3 regions of the Lactobacillus apis genome follow, and region 3 is predicted to be linked to each of the others. Evidence: predicted binding sites of a transcription regulator. Region 3 holds the regulator's gene; each other region holds the start of a gene.
What was found. Region 3 encodes NrdR, which represses ribonucleotide reductase genes. Its sites were predicted from a motif close to ACACNATATATNGTGT; they were not measured.

Region 1 (5,884 bases), 600 kb from region 3:
TTAAGAAGTGGAGACTGTGCTTTATCCGCAAACCACTTATGATTAATTCGGTCTAATGTCCCATTTTTAGCAAGAATATCTAATCCGTGGTTGATCTTTCGCTGTAAAGTTATATCACTTTTGCGCATGCCAACGCCAAATTGTTCCTTTGGAAAAGAACTATCAATTTCAGTGAATCGTTCAGGATGCTTTTGACGCGAAATATAGTAATTAGCATACGAACTATCAATTAACAAGCCATCAATTCGACCTGCGTTTAGATCGATAAAGGCGTTAGTAAAGGAATCGTAGAGAATTGGATAGTGGTCTTTAATTCGGTTAGCAAGTACCTTTGGATAATCCATGATGTCATTGTAACCTGATGAACCAGATTGGGCGCCTAGTGCTTTATTTTGCATGTCTTTAATGCTGTTAATGTGATTTTTCTTCAGTGCAACTATGACCTGTGTTGTATCCAAATAGGTTTTACTAAAGTTAACTTTTGCCTCTCTAGCGGGAGTTTTACTGAAACCATTCCAAATTACATCAATTGTCCCATTTCTTAATTCAGTTGTATTCATTGACCAATCAATTGTTTGGAAGCTGACCTTGATACCATATAATTTAAAAACTGCATTAGCTAAGTCAACATCATAACCGATTAGTTTTCCGTTTTTTTGTTGAAAGTCCATTGGAACAAATGTGTCGTCAACACCAACAACTACATAGCCTCGATCCTTAATATGAGTCCAATTGTCAACTTTGTTAGCTTGTCTGTTAACGGAAATACCGCTACAAGCAGACAGAGTAAGAGTAAAAAAGATGGTGGCAAATAATGCCATTAGACGTTTGCATTTCACTTAATCCACCTTCTTAAAATCTAACGCTTTAACCGTGAAAATTTGATCAGCTACTTGATGAGCAAAATCCATATCGTGTGTAACAATAATTTGTGTCATCTTATTGTTGTTTTTCAGTTGTAAAATAATTTCGCCGACTTTGGTACGTAATGCAGGATCCAGTGCTGAGGTCGGCTCATCATAGCATAGAATTTGTGGCTTCATTGCTAATGCTCGCGCAATCGCAACTCTCTGCTTTTGACCACCAGACAGCTGATATGGATACAGTTCTTCTTTGCCAGTTAAGTCTAGATCGTGAAGCAATTGCTTAGCTGTCTGTAGAGCCTGGCTATTATCTTCTTTTAAAACCAATCTTGGTGCGAGTGTGATATTGTTAATGATGGTCAAATTGGGAAACAATTCGTAACTTTGAAAAACAACACCAGTAATTTGATTATCTTTACTTGGCTGAGTTGGGTCAAATTCTTGATTGCTCCAGAGAAACTGACCAGAATCGACTTTTTCTAAGCCACTAAGGCAACGTAGAAGAGTTGTTTTGCCGGCACCCGAAGGTCCGACTATTGCTAATATCTCTTGATCGGGAATTGTTAAGTTTAGCTTATTTAAAATTGTTCGAGAGCCAAATTTTTTAGTAATATTCTTTAATTCAAGCATGAATCATTCCCCTTATTATTTCCACTTAGAGTAACTGTGTTCGATTTTCTTTAAAATAAATGATGCAATACCGGTCATTAGTAGATAGATAATACCAACTAGAACTAAGGGCACAAGGGTAACGTCTCGTGCAGTTGCAACATTTCCTGCACGTAGGAGTTCACCCAAGCCAATAACATAAACAAGGGAAGTGTCCTTGACTAAATTGATTACTTCATTGCCAATTGACGGTATAACAATTTTGCTTACTTGGGGAATAATAATATGTCGCAAAGTTTGCCATTTTGTGAGCTGCAGAACGTGCGCACTTTCATATTGGCCGCCTGGCACAGACTGAAAACCACCACGGAAAATTTCTGCAAAGTAAGCAGTATAGTTTAAGATAAAAGCGAATAAGGCAGCATTGTATCGTTGAAAAATGATGCCAATGATTGGCAGTCCATAAAAAATAAAGATTAGTTGTAGTAACAATGGCGTACCACGCATAATCCAGATATAAAATTTTAAAATAGCACGTATAATTTTAAAATGTGAGATTAAACCCAAACTAACAATGATTCCAAGTGGGATAGAAATGATCAAGGTCCATAAGAATAGAATCAGGGTCATTTTAGCTCCAGAAAGTAGAGAAGGCATGATTGAGATTATATAATTCATCTTATTCTCCTTTAAAGCGTAAATTGAAATAATGAGCAAAAAATTACATTTATGACAGAATAGCACATATTTTTTTAATAATAAAATGGTAATAGTGTAAAAAGTTATTTTAGACTGCTCAGCAAGAAATTTAACAAAACAAAAAGCCGTTTTTTAGACTAAATATCTAAAAACGGCTTTTCACTACAATATGCAAGTTAATTGGTTTACTGATTATGCATCAAGTTCGACCTTGGTTGGCTTATCCCATGATTCAGGTAATTTACCAATCTCTTTTAATTTATCGACAATTTGATTTAAAACAATCTCACGATCATGTTCATTGGTCATAAAGTCAAGCTCATCACCATTAATTTCCATTTTAGGTGAATAATCATACTTTTCATACCAAGGCTTATAATAACGTAATAGTCGTTTGTAATAATCTTCAAGCGTTGAATCATAACTAAGCTGTTCGTACGGGCGACCACGCTTTTGAATACGTTTAAGCATCGTCTCGTATGAAACATTGATATGGACGAGCAAATCAGGGTTCTTTTTTGGCATATTTTTGAGCTCATTCATCATATTGTTTAAAAGCTCATAGTAAGTGTCAACTTCTTCTTTAGTTGCACGTCCAATATCGGCATTCATTTGGAAGAAGAGTGCATCTTCATAAATAGAACGATCAAGCACGTTATTATCGTCGGTTAATGCGTCCTTAATGCTGCGAAAACGTGTATTAAGGAAAAACACCTGAAGCAGAAATGCATATTTTTTAGGATCAGCGTAAAAAAGTGGTAAGACTGGATTATCGTCAACACTTTCGTAAAATGGCTTAGTTCCTAAATATTTGGCTAAAATACTGGTTAAACTGGATTTACCGGCTCCAATAGGGCCACTTAAAACAATAACTGTCATCACGTTCCTTCTTATTCTAGACTGCCAATTTCACGCAGCTTGCTATCTATCTGGCTTAAAACTTCCTTTTTAGCGTCTTCATCACCGATAAAGTCATACTTATCACCGTCAATTACAATCTTAGGTGAGGCATCATACTTTTCGTACCAAGGCTCATAATAGCGAATTAAGCGTGCATAGTAATCTTTCAGACTGGGATCAGTCGAGATTTGCTCATAAGACCGACCACGCTTCTCGATACGTTTTAGCATGGTATCTAATGATACACGGATATAGATCAAGAGATCCGGCTTTTTACTAGGATTTCCTGGGGTGTCTTCCATCATGTTTTCAAGTAAACTGTCGTAAATCTTAAATTCGGTAGGATCAGCGACATTGCTTTCCGCATTCATTTGGAAAAAGAGAGCATCTTCGTAAATAGAACGGTCAGAAACACTGTTTTTCTCTTTAACTGCTTGATTGATTTGCGCTAACCGGTGGTTAAGCAGATAGATGTTAAGCAAAAAAGTGTACCGTTTCATATCCTGGTAATATAAAGGAAGAACCGGATTACTATCAACGCCTTCATAAAAGGCTTGAGTTCCTAAATGTTCAGCTAAAATACTGGTTAAACTGGATTTACCGGCTCCAATAGGCCCGCTTAAAACAATAACTTGAATCACACTCTTTCTTAAATACAATATATAGATTAATATCTAGTTTAATACGAGATATAGTGGTAAACAAGAAGAAATTTAATTTGCATTGGGGCAAAAATGTCAAGTGATTTTGCATAATGCAGACCAAAAAATCTGCTTATAGTTTAATAAAGATATGTAAATATATATTTTTAGAAAAAAGATTTTGGAACTGTTACACGTGAAACTAAAAAACAAAAAAGTGAAGTGCACTGTTTGAAGCACTTCACTTTTTGAATAGATTGGTTAAGATGCGCTACTTAACGCGATCTTCTTTCTTTTCTTCTTTTTTATCTTCAGCCTTATCTTTTTGTTCGTCAATCTTTTCTTTGGCGTCTTGAGTGGCACCGGTTAGACGATCTTGCAGGCTGACAGAGTCCTTTTCATGCTCTTCCTTAGTCTTGATATCAACTACAGTAACGTTAACTTCAACAGTATCCAAGCCTGTCATTTCTTTAACCTTGTCATAAATCTTTTGTCTAATTTCATCATAAAGTTTAGGAATGTTAGTGCCATATTCTGCAACGATTTCAATATCGACAGCGACTTGTTTTTTACCCACTTCGACGTTAACACCATTAGTTACGTCATCACTGTTAACAATCTTATCAGCTAAGTTAGAGAAGAAGCCGCCATTAACAGTTAATAGTCCTTTAACGTCTGCCAAAGCAATGCCGACAATCTTTTGGATTACTTTAGAGTCATATGTTAAGTCGCCTTTAACTTCTTGTTTTGAGTTGTTGTTATTTTGTACCATAATAATTCAATTCCTTTCATTTAGTGTTGTTGTTTACTTACCAAGCTTTTTAACAGGGGCCAATAATGCCCAGCTAGAAAGCCTAATGCTAGTAACACAATGACAAAAATAGTTTTAAAAAAGCCTAATCCCAAAAAACAAAATGCTAGTAACAAGCCGATTACTGCACCGCATATTTCTGGGAGGTGTTCCTGCAAAATTTTATTCATTTTTGCCTCCTTTATTGAACGCGTGTCTCGGGCTTATCAGAGTTTTGATAGTTAACAAATTTAATTTTGATTTTTGGTTTCTGCTCGATTCCCAAAAGTTGACTAAGATTACCTTTAAGCTCTTCAAGGTATTGCTCAAGAACAGCGTTAACGTTGTCGCCATGTCCTAAATTGCCACTAATCCTAATTTTGATCTTATGATTAGTAAGCTTAGAATCAACTTTTGCTTTATTAATAAAAGGTAATTCAGATAAAGAATTCATGACGTAACCGTTAATCGCCTTACTATTAACTCTGACTTGTCCATCGCGCTTATGAATTAAGGTGAAGTAGCGCTGAACTGGCCAGAATAGAATGATTAATAAACTAATGATTAAAGCCAAAAGAACAATGGCACTAGCACCGATTAGATACCATTCGAAAATAGGATTTAATGTACCCAATTTGGGGATGCTAAGCCTTAAATACTTTTGCCAAAAACCGCTAGTTTCCCATAAGAGATAAATTGGCAGAGGCAGTAGTAAAAGCAGAAAAACTACCAGTAACCATTTTTTACTTCGTTTCAATTTATCACATCCTCTCATACTCTAACTTAATCATAATACGGATTATTTTGTTAGCGTTAGTGATATGCACCTGTTTATATACAGCGCTAACACGAAATATTAGTGGCACAAAAAAACGATGCAAGTTTGCATCGTTTTTAATCTGTTAGTTAAGTTGTCTAATTAGTTCTTTGATTCTTCACTGAGCTTGCTTGCAGCAGCATCGTCAATAATTAATGTGACATTAGAGTGATTTTGCAAAACGGAAGCAGGAACGTCTTCAGTTACAGGACCTTCGACCATTTTCTTAATGGCATCAGCTTTATTTTCACCAAAAGCCATAATAACGATTTCCTTTGCACTCATGATGTTAGCAATTCCCATACAAATTGCTGATTTTGGCACATCATCAATATTGCTGAAAAAGCGTGAATTAGCTTGAATAGTGCTCTCAGTTAACTTGACTTCGTGAGTGACAGAATCAAAAGAAGTGCCTGGTTCATTAAAAGCAATATGACCATTTTGACCAAGACCTAATAATTGAATATCAATTGGGTTTTCTTCAATAATCTTGTTGTAGTCATCAGAAGCACCTTGAGGGTCGTTAATAGCTTTAATACCGTCTGGAATATATGATTTCTTGAAT
Region 2 (5,884 bases), 680 kb from region 3:
TGATAAACGATTAATGTATTTTAAACAAGCAGGGGCTAATTTTTGCTGTTCATCGTTTAATTTAGCCATTGCACGTTCTGCTCTCCTAGCAACCGTACGAGCATAATGCAAATGGGTCGCGGTAATCGAACCGCCTGGCAAAATAAAGTGGGTAGTTTTTGGAATTTTTTGATTAAGCTCGTCTATTTGTTGTTCAAGGAATTCGACTGTAGTAGCCGTTATTTCTTCGTGTCTTTTAACAACAATGTCGCTTTCTAATTCATATAAATCACGTTGTCGATCTTGCAGTGGGTTAAGCAATTCTTGACACTGATCGGATAAGTTAGCAATTACAACACCTAAATAAGAATCTAGTTCGTCGATGTCACCAAGTGCTTCAATTTGTAGGTCATACTTAGGTACCATTTTGCCGGTGACTTGCTTGGTGTAACCTTGGTCGCCGACTTTGGTATAAATTTTGATGGTCATAAAAGCCTCCGTTTGTAGTGATCTAATGCAACATTAAGTGGTTTATATAGAATGGGGTAGAAGACTAAGTTGCCAACTGCATGGTAAGTATCAAAAACTAAGCTTCCAGCCCAGTAGGCTAGAAATGCATTAAAGCCACCAAAAATCGACATCCCGAAGTCTACGAAACAGCCGTATTCCCAACCTAAAAAGACAGCAACGACTAATTGATAAGTAAAGTGCTTTTTTAATGGCGTAAATTTTGCCAGTAATGCAACAGTTAAAACGCAGCCGCCATAGGCTAAGACCTGTGAGATGGTCCAAATGCCGAAGCCTAAGTAAATGTTAGAGACCACCATGGTCAAAATGGCTAGGGCAAAGCCGAAAGTAAAGCCCATGTTTAACGTTACGATTACCAAAATATCAGTGACTGGCTGAACGTTTGGAACTGGAATAATTTTAAAAATGCGTAAGGCTACGCACATGGCAGTTAAAATAGCAAGCAGTGCTAATTTCTTGGTTGAATCATGCATGATGGCTGATTAGTCCATCTTTGCTAAAGTAAATTTAACCTTATCCTTGTTAGCTACTTTTTGCTCTGCAGCACCTTTAGAAGCAAATTTGCCGTTGATAGTGTAAGTCCAGTAAACCTTTTTAGCTTTATTTTGACTCTTACCATCGATTGAAGTGATGAAGCCATCAGTACTCTTTACTTTCCAAAGCTTCTTAAGACCTTGCATAACAGTTGAGTGCTTAGGCACTTTTACGCTTTTAGTCTTGTAGTTTTTATTATTTACTTTAAGGGTATAAGTAACGCGAACTTTGCTAGCAGCATCAACTTGTTGAACATTTTGGGTGCTGCCATAACCGGCAATAGTGAAAGTAAAGATAGTAGCGATTCCGGCAAGAACTGATAATTTATTTTTTTTCATGATAAAACTCCTATTTTTAATACATAAATTTAGATTATTTAACTGGACAAGCGCCCGATTCACAATCGGTTTGATCAACTAGCTCGATGTCTTTTTGATCATCATGTTGTTCAGCAAAGACAGTAGCAACATCGCCAGATATTTTGGCTTTGCGCTCCTCATATGTTTCCTTATCAATTGGTTCTTTTGGTGCTTGCTCCAAAGACCCACCATAGTAAGGCAGAAGAGACGTTGACTTGATGACGTTACGATATTGCTTAAATAAAGAGGTGATCTTGTCACCTTCATTGCTTTGGAAAGTGACAGTACAACTAACCGCATTATCGGACCAGTAGGTTTGTAAAAATGCTTGAGTTGCAAACTGTTCTTCAATTGAAACAGTACCTGCAGAAGCAAAGTTTTTGCTGTCTGCATGAGCTGCTCTTAATGGAAATTCTACACAAATAGTATTTGGTGAATAGATATCTGGTTCTGAGTAGTAACCACAAGCATCAAGGGCCTTGAGTAAAGGATCTGAGGCTTGGAATCTGATTCTTTGAATTAGATAGCCAGCGTAGTGGAAGTGCATACCTTCAGAAGCACCTGCAAGTTTAGCAACAGTACCAGATGGTTTAACAGTGGTGTGTTTGATAGAAGGATTGCAATTTAAAGCCTTACTGTAGTCTTGATCGGCATCAATTACTGCTTGATATGCTTCTTCGACCATTTTGATTCCCTTAGGATCATAAATTGGCTTTTTAATTTTTGCGCCTGTCTCTTCGTCGATACTGTCTTCAAAGCCGGTAACAACCCGATGACCTAAATCATTTAAGAGCCAATCTTGGATACCTGACATTGAAACACCGATTCGTCTGTTCTTGTAGATGATGTTGCGGGAAACTTCCCAGTCGTATTCACTAAAAGTTACACGCTTGGTATAACGGGTAGCCAGTTTGAAGACCTCTTTTAAGTCCCAACCTTGTTCTTCAGCAATGTAAGGAAAAACTTCAAATAAGTTACATGGCTCACCATTGGCTAGTGAAATTTCACCGCATGGGTTTGTTCCTTCAACTTCACCATCAATGCCCTCTTGATAGCCATCAATAATACGGCCGTAATTACGTGACAAGTCTAAGTTAACAACACCAGGTTCACCGTTTTCTCTAATACCAGCGGCAATTGGTTCGTATCCATCGAATTTAGCGTCAATCGCAACACTATTGTTTGAAGCCCAACGGTGATGATATAGCTTATCTTTATCTTGCTTCATTGTGATGAAATCTTGATCATCGTTAGAGCCTAATGCTAATTCAGCGGACCGTCTAACATTTCCTGCAACAACAGTTTTACCGATTAAGTTGCAAATGTCTGTACCATCAACTGAGGTGATTTTTGTACCAACACGGTTATTGATAATGTCGTTAATCTCAAACAGCATTTCCACCAATGGCATTGGACCAGAAGCAGTACCACCGAAACCGTGAATTTTTGCACCGTAAGGCCGAATGCCACTGATGTCTAAAACCAACTTCTGTTTATTTTCAGGATTGGTCTCCTTAAAGTGCATATCAATTAAACGAGCATTAGCTAAAACCCAACCTTCACGGGTGTCAGGTAAATCGTAATAGATATAGTCATCCGAATTCTGATTTTGCTTTACCCACTCACTTTTATCAGTTGCTCCAAGCTTAACGGAGTCGTCATAAGAAGCACTAGCCTTGTCGATTACAATCGTTAAATCGATTTTATTGTCAACTGAGGGAATTTTTTGGATATTGTCCTGAACGACGGAAAAGCCAACGCCGCCACCTTTCATCAATTGGTCAAAGACGAAAGAAAATGGCATTGAAAGAGCTTCTTGATTTTTGTCCAAATAGTCAGGCACGATATGACTATCACCATATTTCTGTGGTTTGATAGCAATAAACCAGCAATTGTTTAAGGAATCACCATTACGTCTTTGGTAATCAGTCCCAGAAACCCACAAGTTCCGTCCAGACGGAGTGGAAGCAAGGCCATAAATAAGCTTGAATAAACGCTTAGCTTCGTCTGTCAGTTCCTCAACCACATCTTCAGAAGGCGAATCAGTTAAGCGTGGATCAAGGTTAATGTTGCCTTCCACAACACGCTTAACTGTTTCGTCCCATTCTTCAGCGCGATTATATTCAGGAAGCCAGCGTGCATAAGTCCGCTTGTACGTGACCCAGCCAAGTTCTCCCCAGTGAGGCGAAACATTTTGTTTCACTTGATCAATATAAGCCTGATCCAAGCTTATTCTTGCATTTTTCATATACAAAATATCTCCTCATAAAATAACACTTTGTTTCACATACACATCATGTATGGTGTCTAAAAAGACTATAACACAATATCTTGTATTTACCAGCGGATATGCAGCAGTCAAATCCGAACAAAAAAAGATGATTTAAGGCGGCAGTAGGAGAAAAAGATTTTCAAAAAAATCATATAGCAATCAGCGTATCGAAAAAGCACAATAAACTAAAAAAAGCTTATTGTGCTTCAAAAAGACTAATAAAAAAGAGTTAACGACCAATTGCTGTGAAGAGCAGGAGAAGTATTCCTCCCAAAATAGCAAAAGGAATTAGTAAATGAATAAAGAAAATGAAGATTAAACCGCATGCCAGTATAAATAATAAAATTTTAATTATCCCAACACCTAGTTTAGCCAGTGCCCAGATCAATGCAAAAATTAGTAATAAAGTAAGCATACTAGTATTTCCTCCTGATTTATTTGGTAAGCAATTATACCTCAAGCGCAGTTACTTAAAATGAGTTTTACCTAAATTTAACAAAAAGATAATTATGTTTTTTATGAGTAATTTACTGGTATAATATTTTTCCGTAGCAGTATTTATTTCCCGGGAAATAATTGGAAAGGATGAAAAATACTTGCGTTTTAGACAAATTATTTTTGATGTAGATGACACACTAATCGATTTCGCGGATACGGAGAATTTCGCGCTCCATCGCCTTTTTAACGCGCATCACTGGCCACTAACAGAGGACTTGCAGCGCCGTTACCACTCATATAATCAAAGTTTATGGCGTCAGCTTGAAACTGGTGCATTAACATATGATCAATTGAGTGAAATGGTTTTTCATAATTTTATCAAAGAAAACTATCATATTAATGTTGATGGACTTGCCATTATGGATGAATATCGTTCATACTTCAGTCAAGCTTATAAGTTGCTACCTGGTGTAGAAGATACGCTTCGCTTTGCCAAAAAGAGTGGGTACGAGTTAACCATTTTAAGTAATGGTGAAGCCTATATGCAGCGCCACCGCTTAGAGCTAGCTGGAATTAAGAACTATTTTAATTTAATTATTACTTCTGAAGAAGCAGGTTATTCAAAACCTGATGCTCGAATTTTTGATTACTTTTTTGACCGGGCGGAATATGGTCCTGAAGAAACAGTATTTTTTGGAGATGGTTTACAATCAGACATTTTAGGTGCAGAAAACTATGGTTTTAGCAGTGTCTGGTACAACCATCGCAGAAGAAAAAATAACATGAATTTACATCCTTTGTGCGAAGTGAAAACATATCCCGAATTCGTGAAACTGTTAAAAAATAACTTTGAAAGAATTAATTAGCAATTTGTTAAATTTGATGTGGCAGCATATATATTATTCGATATAATATAACAGAGGTGAAAATAATGACTGTCAAAATTAGTTCTTTAAATGATAGATATTTTTTAAATAACGGAGCTAAGATGCCTACTATAGGTTTCGGAACTTGGCAAACACCAGACGGTGATGTTGCTAAAAACTCCGTTATTGATGCAATTAATGCGGGGTACCGTTTGATTGATACTGCTGCTGCTTATGGCAACGAAGAGAGTGTCGGTAAGGGCATTAAGGAAAGTGGTATTAACCGTTATGACTTATTTGTTACAACTAAATTGTGGAATGATAAGCATGGCTATCAGGAAACAATTCAAGCAATTGACGAAAGTTTAGAAAAACTAGGGTTAGATTATCTTGATCTGTACTTAATTCACTGGCCAAATCCAAAAGCAGTGCGTGATCACTGGGCAGAATTAAACGCAGAGAGTTGGCGCGCAATGGAAGATCAGTACAAGGCAGGAAAGCTTCGTGCGATTGGGGTTTCAAACTTTAGACGTGAGCACATGGATGAATTACTAAAAACCGCTTCTATTCGTCCAGCTGTCAATCAAATCTACTTAAATCCGAGTGATATGCAAGAAGACGTTGTTTCATATAATAATGAACTTAACATTTTAAGTGAAGCATATAGTCCATTAGGAACAGGCGGCTTAATTGGAAATAAAACTGTTAGTGAAGTGGCTGAGCATTATGGTAAAACTCCTGCTCAAGTACTCTTACGTTGGTCATTTCAACATCAGTTTGCACCACTTCCAAAATCTGTTCATACTGATAGAATAAAAGAAAATGTAGATATTTTTGATTTTGTAATCGATGAAGAAGATATGAAGACTTTGGACGGGTTGCATGGTGCTGCTGACCTTGCAACTGAT
Region 3 (5,884 bases):
CATCTTCGCCTGCAGCATGTTCACCAAAACGTAATTCTGGATATGCTCTTTTAGCAACTGCTTCAAAAACAAATGCTACTGTATCACGTAAGACATTCAAGCCTTCTTCATCTTTATCAGTAATAATTGCTACATTAGCATCACGATCGAGTTGATAATCAACCGGTTGTAATTGTCCGTCTACTTTACCAGCAAGTGCTGCTTTTCCTAGTGATGTTGAAATACCATGTGCCAAATCACTAATTGTAATTGCTTGATCAAAATCACGTTTTGATCCATCTGGCAAAATAACTGAAAAACTCATCTATACCTCCGAAAATATAAAAAAACGTCCCAGTGCAGTGATGCACTGGGACGTTATTAGCGTGGTTCCACCCAAATTTCAAGTCAGATATACGAATCTAACTTCTCAAATTAAGTTGATAATGGAACTCACCCATTTTAATTACTTTTTAAGTTTGAATGAGTGGGGTACATCTACATTGAACCACTTCCAGAATAATGTGATTCTCTCTGACTTGAGCTGCATCATGTTCATTCAATTAAGATAATTATACATATCTAACATTTTTTTGCAAGAACTTTTTTAATAAAAATCACAAAAAGCACTTTTTAGTTAAGTGCTTTTTGTTTTAACTTATTTTTAATTTAGCGTCGTCTATTAGGACCAGAAACAACGACCTCTTTAGCCAAAGTCCGTACTCTTTCCATTAGTCTTGCAGCTTTAACTGGATCTATTGCATTTTTAGTCTCCTTAAAATGTTCTTCCAAATCGTTCATCGAGAAATTAGAAGAAAAGAAAGTCGGCAATTGATTGTCCATCCTGGATTGCAGGATTACTGCTAAAACTTCGTCACGAGACCACTGACTGAGATTTTCAGCACCAATATCATCCAAAATTAGTACATCACAATTTGAAATTCGCTGTACTTCTTCCGGCAGGCTATTATCATTAAAATGACTTGAAAGACCGGCAATGAAATTAGGCACATGCATGAAAACAACACGCTTATTCATCATTGCAAGTGAATTTGCCAAGCCAGCAAGAATGAAAGTTTTACCTACTCCAAAACTACCTGATAAAAATAGACCTTTTTGATGAATATTCTTAGAGTACGCACTCAAGAATTGACCAATATCAGCCATTGCTTGCTTTCTTTCAGGCGTTATCTCAACTTGACTGAGTTTAACATCATGCAAACTGGTTGGCAGATCAATTAAACGCAGATTCTTTCTGGCACTAACTTCCCGATCATGTTCAATCTTACTATCTTCAGGAACGTAAGTAATATCAATCGCATTAGTATTTAGAATCAATTTCGGTTTAAAGCCCTGTGTGACTGGATCCTTTTTATTTTGTTGAAACAAATAAAATTCAAAAAGAGCAGACATACTCTTATCAATCATTTCATCCGTTATTTTGTCCTGATGAGCGCCAATGAACTGACTGACAGCCGGTTCAGCTAAAACTTGTTGCCTAATCTGAGCTGGATCAATTTTTTTAGCTGCTGGATGATTCTTTGCAGAAATAAATTTATTAATCGGTTCCATAGATTCACCTACTTCATGCCATTTTGGTCTTCAAAGTTCTTGAAAAAGTTCTTTAAATCTGCCGAAGAAACGTCTGATTTAACTGTAGCTTTTTTCTTGCTCCAGTCTGTTGCCTTTTCAACCCTTTTTGCCTGAGTATAACGAGGATATTTTCCTTTATTTTGCTCACGTTTGTTCATATAGTCAAGTGCCTGCTCACCCGTCTTCACACCGTGCTGCAACCAATCATGCAGGATTTTATTCGCTAAACGATAGGAAATATTCGGTGCGCTTTTTAGACAAGCGTAGGTCAAAAGATTCAGCAATTCAGCTGGTATCCCTTTTTCATTGTATAAACTGTCAAGGACATGATATTCGCTTGCATCAACATAATCATGACGCTCAGTTTTTAGATAATATAAAAACTGAGCTGGAGATTTACTCTTAGCAAGTTGTAAAAGTTTTTGTTCTTGTTCACTAAAATGCGTATTTGAAGGACTGGTTTCTTCAGCACGCGTGACTCTTTTAAGTTGATCACGTGTTGTTTGGGCATGAATACTGTTTGCGATTGTTTTTTTGATTAAAGACATATCAAGCTGATAGTCACCGTGTAAACACGATAAAGCCTCATCAACAAATTCTTGTTCGGACAAACCATAGGTGCGCATAACGGCCCGAATTGCTTCCCGGTTGCGATCAATTTCTGTCTCTGGAATTTGATAAATCTCAAACTGCTGCTTCATAAAATCCCAGTCAATCTTGTCATCTTGTTTGATACTTGCCTGAACAGGTTTAGGAATCTGGTTTTCTTGAGCAGCCTGTTTCACTTCAATTGAAGGTTCAATTGCTTCTTGATCGGGTAAACGAAAAACGTCCATGAATGAGGCAGAAACATCAGTTGCGGTCGCTAAGCCATTAGGTTGGTTTAAGTTCTGACTACCTTCTTGGGCAAAGACATGACTCAATTTTTGAAATGCGCTAATACCAACTTTCTCCTTAAGCAAACTGGCTAAAAGAGGAGTAGCAAAAAATTCATTACTACTTGGAACCTTTGCTAGCTGAAAAACTAGTACCTGACCCATAATTTCATTTTCAATCATGCGTGTTTGAATCAAACCAGTACCTTCAAGCTTATGCAGCGCAATAAAAAGGCTTTTAAGGTTGCAATCAAGCTGTTCTTGTAACGCGTATAAGCCAGTTGAATCAGATAGCATTGCACCAGAATTATAATCTTCATTCAGACTAAGGTACATGGAAAGAGCAAGAGAGCCAATTAAAGGCTGATAAAGCTTTACTAAAATGCGAAGATCAGCTGGATATAGGTCAATATGATTAGCAATAAAAAAAGGTTGTTTGGGATTATCTGTCTCAAACATTTCTAATTTCCTTTCTCTCTTTTAGCAATCATATCCTCCATTGTCTTCATGAAACTCGACATATCTTTAAATTCGCGGTAAATCGATGCAAAACGAATATAAGCAACATCATCTAGTTCAGCTAATTCATCCATTACCAACTGACCAATTTTTTTCGAAGATATTTCACTTACACCTTGCTGTCTAACCTTGTTTTCAACGTGATCAACTAGTTCTTCAAATTGTGCACTGGTAATTGGACGCTTTTGTCCAGCTGCCATTACACCATGCAGAATCTTTTTACGATTAAACGGCTCTCTAGTATTATCATTCTTAATTACTAATAATGGCGTTGTTTCAATTCGCTCAAAAGTAGTAAAGCGAAAGCCACAGTTTTCACATTCTCTTCTGCGTCTAATTGCACGATTTTCATCACTTGGACGCGAATCGATTACACGTGAGGCATTTTGCCGACAATTAGGACATTCCATCTTAGTCCTCCTCTTTTAGTTCACATAGCAGGTTTGCTAATTTAGTTTCTAGCTCTTTTATTGTACCAGTATTTGTGATGACATAATCTGCTAATTTTTCCTTTTGCGATAGTGGCATCTGTGTTTTTATTCTATTTAAAGCCTCAGTTTTATTTAGGCGATCACGTGTCATTAATCGCTGCAATTGCAACTCCTCTGGAACCGCAATTAACAAGGTTTTATCGCAATAATCTTTTACTTTAGTTTCAAATAGCAAAGGTGCATCTACAATAACTACTGGTTTCTTTAAAAGTTTATTTTGCGTAATTTTATCTTCAATTTCGCTAAAAATCAATGGATGTGTTATCTGGTTAAGCACATTTAACTTACTTTGATCATTAAAAACAATTTGTCCTAATTTTTTGCGATTAAGTGTACGATCAGAATTTAAAATATCTTGGCCAAAGTAACTAATCACTTTTTTATAACCTAACTGACCGATATTTAAAATGTCATGTGCAATCACATCGCTGTCAATAACAGGTAAATTGCGCTTAAGGAAAAAAGCATCTGCCGTGCTTTTCCCACTTGCAATTCCACCTGTTAAGCCAAGTACTAAAGTCATTTATAAATTACCTGACAGTGGGGACAAAATGTAGTCCCTCGGCCCGAAACTTTTATTTTTTCTAGTGGTGTGTCACAACGAACGCATGGCTCTCCCTTATGACCATAAACTTTGAGCATTTCCTGAAAGCCACCGGTTTTTCCATTAGCATCAAGGTATGTATGAACCGTAGTTCCTCGTTCTTCAATCGCTAGTTCAATTAAAGAATTAATGTTATCGTGAAGCTGTTTGATTTTGGTTTTTGGTAGTGCATTGGCCATACTCAAAGGATGAATTTTGGTTTCCCATAAAACTTCATCAACATAGATATTACCTAATCCAGCAACCACTGACTGATCAAGAAGCGTATTCTTAATACTCTTTTTCTTGCGCGCAAGTCCCCTAGTAAAAGCAGCAACTGTAAAATCGGGTGAATTAGGTTCTGGGCCCAGTTTACTGATACCAGTTACTTCTTTTTCCGTTCCAGTTTTAACTAACTGCATTCTACCAAATTTACGAACATCGTTATATCTCAAAGCTGAGCCATCGGTAAAAACAAACTGAACATGATCATGCTTATCTTTTTTCGTATTTTCTTTAACTAAGCGATACTTGCCTTCCATACGCAAATGAGAAACTACCGTCAAGTTCCCACTCAACCTAATCAATAAGTACTTCGCATAGCGATCAATCGTTTCTATTTTCTTATTAACTAATTGCTGTTCAAATTCTTGCGGATCACTGGCAATAATTTTGGGGTACCACAACGTAACTTTTTTTATTGTTTTTCCTTTAATCAGTGGTAATAAGGTACGACGTACCGTTTCAACCTCTGGCATTTCTGGCATTACTTATACTCCTTATTTGGCATCAAACCAGTTGTGACCATAACCTGAATCAGCAACTAAAGGAATATCTAATCTAACTGCTGATTGCATTACTTCAGGCACAATCTTCTTAATTGTTTCAAGCTCATCTTTTGGAACATCAAAAATCAATTCATCGTGAACCTGGACAACCATCTTAGTCTTCAAGTGCATTTCATCTAACTTTTGCTGCATATTAATCATTGCGATTTTAATAATGTCTGCGGCAGATCCTTGAATTGGTGAGTTGATTGCAGTTCTTTCTGCAAAAGAACGGACATTAAAATTCTTTGCATGAATGTCAGGAAGATACCGACGTCTATGCATAATGGTTTCCGCATAACCCTTTTCACGAGCAACTTTCACCGCTTTATCCATATAATCTTTAATTTGTGGATATTGTTCAAAGTAGTTATCAATAAATTCTTTTGCCTGCTTACGACTAATATTTAAGTTTTTAGACAGGCCATAATCTGAAATACCATAAACAATACCAAAGTTAACTGCCTTTGCACGGCGACGCATTAATGGTGTTACTTCATCGGTTGACTTTAAGTGGAAAATTCTCATTGCAGTATGAGCGTGGATATCATACCCCGTTCTAAATGCTTCTTGCATCTGCTCATCACCTGAAACCTGAGCCAAAACCCGCAATTCAATTTGTGAATAGTCACAGGAGAAAATATAACCATCAGGTTGACTAGGAACGAACGCTTTTCTGATCTGCTTTCCTTCATCTGTTCTAGTTGGAATATTTTGTAAGTTAGGATCAACTGAAGAAAGACGTCCTGTTGCAGTCAAAGTTTGCAAATAACGTGTATGTACACGTCCGTCTTTTTGAATGACATCAAGCAAACCATTAACATAAGTTGACTGGATTTTTGCAATTTGACGATAAGAAAGAATCTTTTCAATAATTGGATTCTCATCCTTAAGCTGATTTAAAACATCAACTGAAGTCGAATAGCCAGTTTTAGTCTTTTTGATTGGCTTAAGGCCCATTTTTTCAAACAGGATATGGCCAAGCTGTTTTGGCGAATTAATATTGAACTCTTCGCC

Region 1: DKL56_RS07770 (deoxynucleoside kinase) is a predicted target of NrdR. The motif match lies at 3,754-3,769, and genes of this name have one in related genera.
Region 2: nrdJ (ribonucleoside-triphosphate reductase, adenosylcobalamin-dependent) is a predicted target of NrdR. The motif match lies at 3,722-3,737, and genes of this name have one in related genera.

Annotation. Positions count from the first base shown of each region.
Region 1 is NZ_CP029476.1:1,662,444-1,668,327, reverse strand. Features, by position in the region: gene DKL56_RS07790 (amino acid ABC transporter substrate-binding protein) at 1-821, opposite strand, end outside; gene DKL56_RS07785 (amino acid ABC transporter ATP-binding protein) at 840-1,493, opposite strand; gene DKL56_RS07780 (amino acid ABC transporter permease) at 1,509-2,150, opposite strand; gene DKL56_RS07775 (deoxynucleoside kinase) at 2,364-3,050, opposite strand; gene DKL56_RS07770 (deoxynucleoside kinase) at 3,062-3,712, opposite strand; gene DKL56_RS07765 (Asp23/Gls24 family envelope stress response protein) at 3,984-4,484, opposite strand; gene DKL56_RS07760 (DUF2273 domain-containing protein) at 4,505-4,693, opposite strand; gene amaP (alkaline shock response membrane anchor protein AmaP) at 4,705-5,259, opposite strand; gene DKL56_RS07750 (glucosamine-6-phosphate deaminase) at 5,422-5,884, opposite strand, start outside.
Region 2 is NZ_CP029476.1:60,397-66,280, forward strand. Features, by position in the region: gene DKL56_RS00280 (cob(I)yrinic acid a,c-diamide adenosyltransferase) at 1-468, opposite strand, end outside; gene DKL56_RS00285 (ECF transporter S component) at 465-980, opposite strand; gene DKL56_RS00290 (DUF4430 domain-containing protein) at 990-1,379, opposite strand; gene nrdJ (ribonucleoside-triphosphate reductase, adenosylcobalamin-dependent) at 1,414-3,648, opposite strand; gene DKL56_RS00300 (hypothetical protein) at 3,902-4,087, opposite strand; gene DKL56_RS00305 (YjjG family noncanonical pyrimidine nucleotidase) at 4,269-4,976, shown strand; gene DKL56_RS00310 (aldo/keto reductase) at 5,042-5,884, shown strand, end outside.
Region 3 is NZ_CP029476.1:1,059,504-1,065,387, forward strand. Features, by position in the region: gene thrS (threonine--tRNA ligase) at 1-304, opposite strand, end outside; gene dnaI (primosomal protein DnaI) at 649-1,551, opposite strand; gene DKL56_RS05125 (DnaD domain protein) at 1,560-2,906, opposite strand; gene nrdR (transcriptional regulator NrdR) at 2,909-3,376, opposite strand; gene coaE (dephospho-CoA kinase) at 3,378-3,980, opposite strand; gene mutM (DNA-formamidopyrimidine glycosylase) at 3,977-4,807, opposite strand; gene polA (DNA polymerase I) at 4,820-5,884, opposite strand, start outside.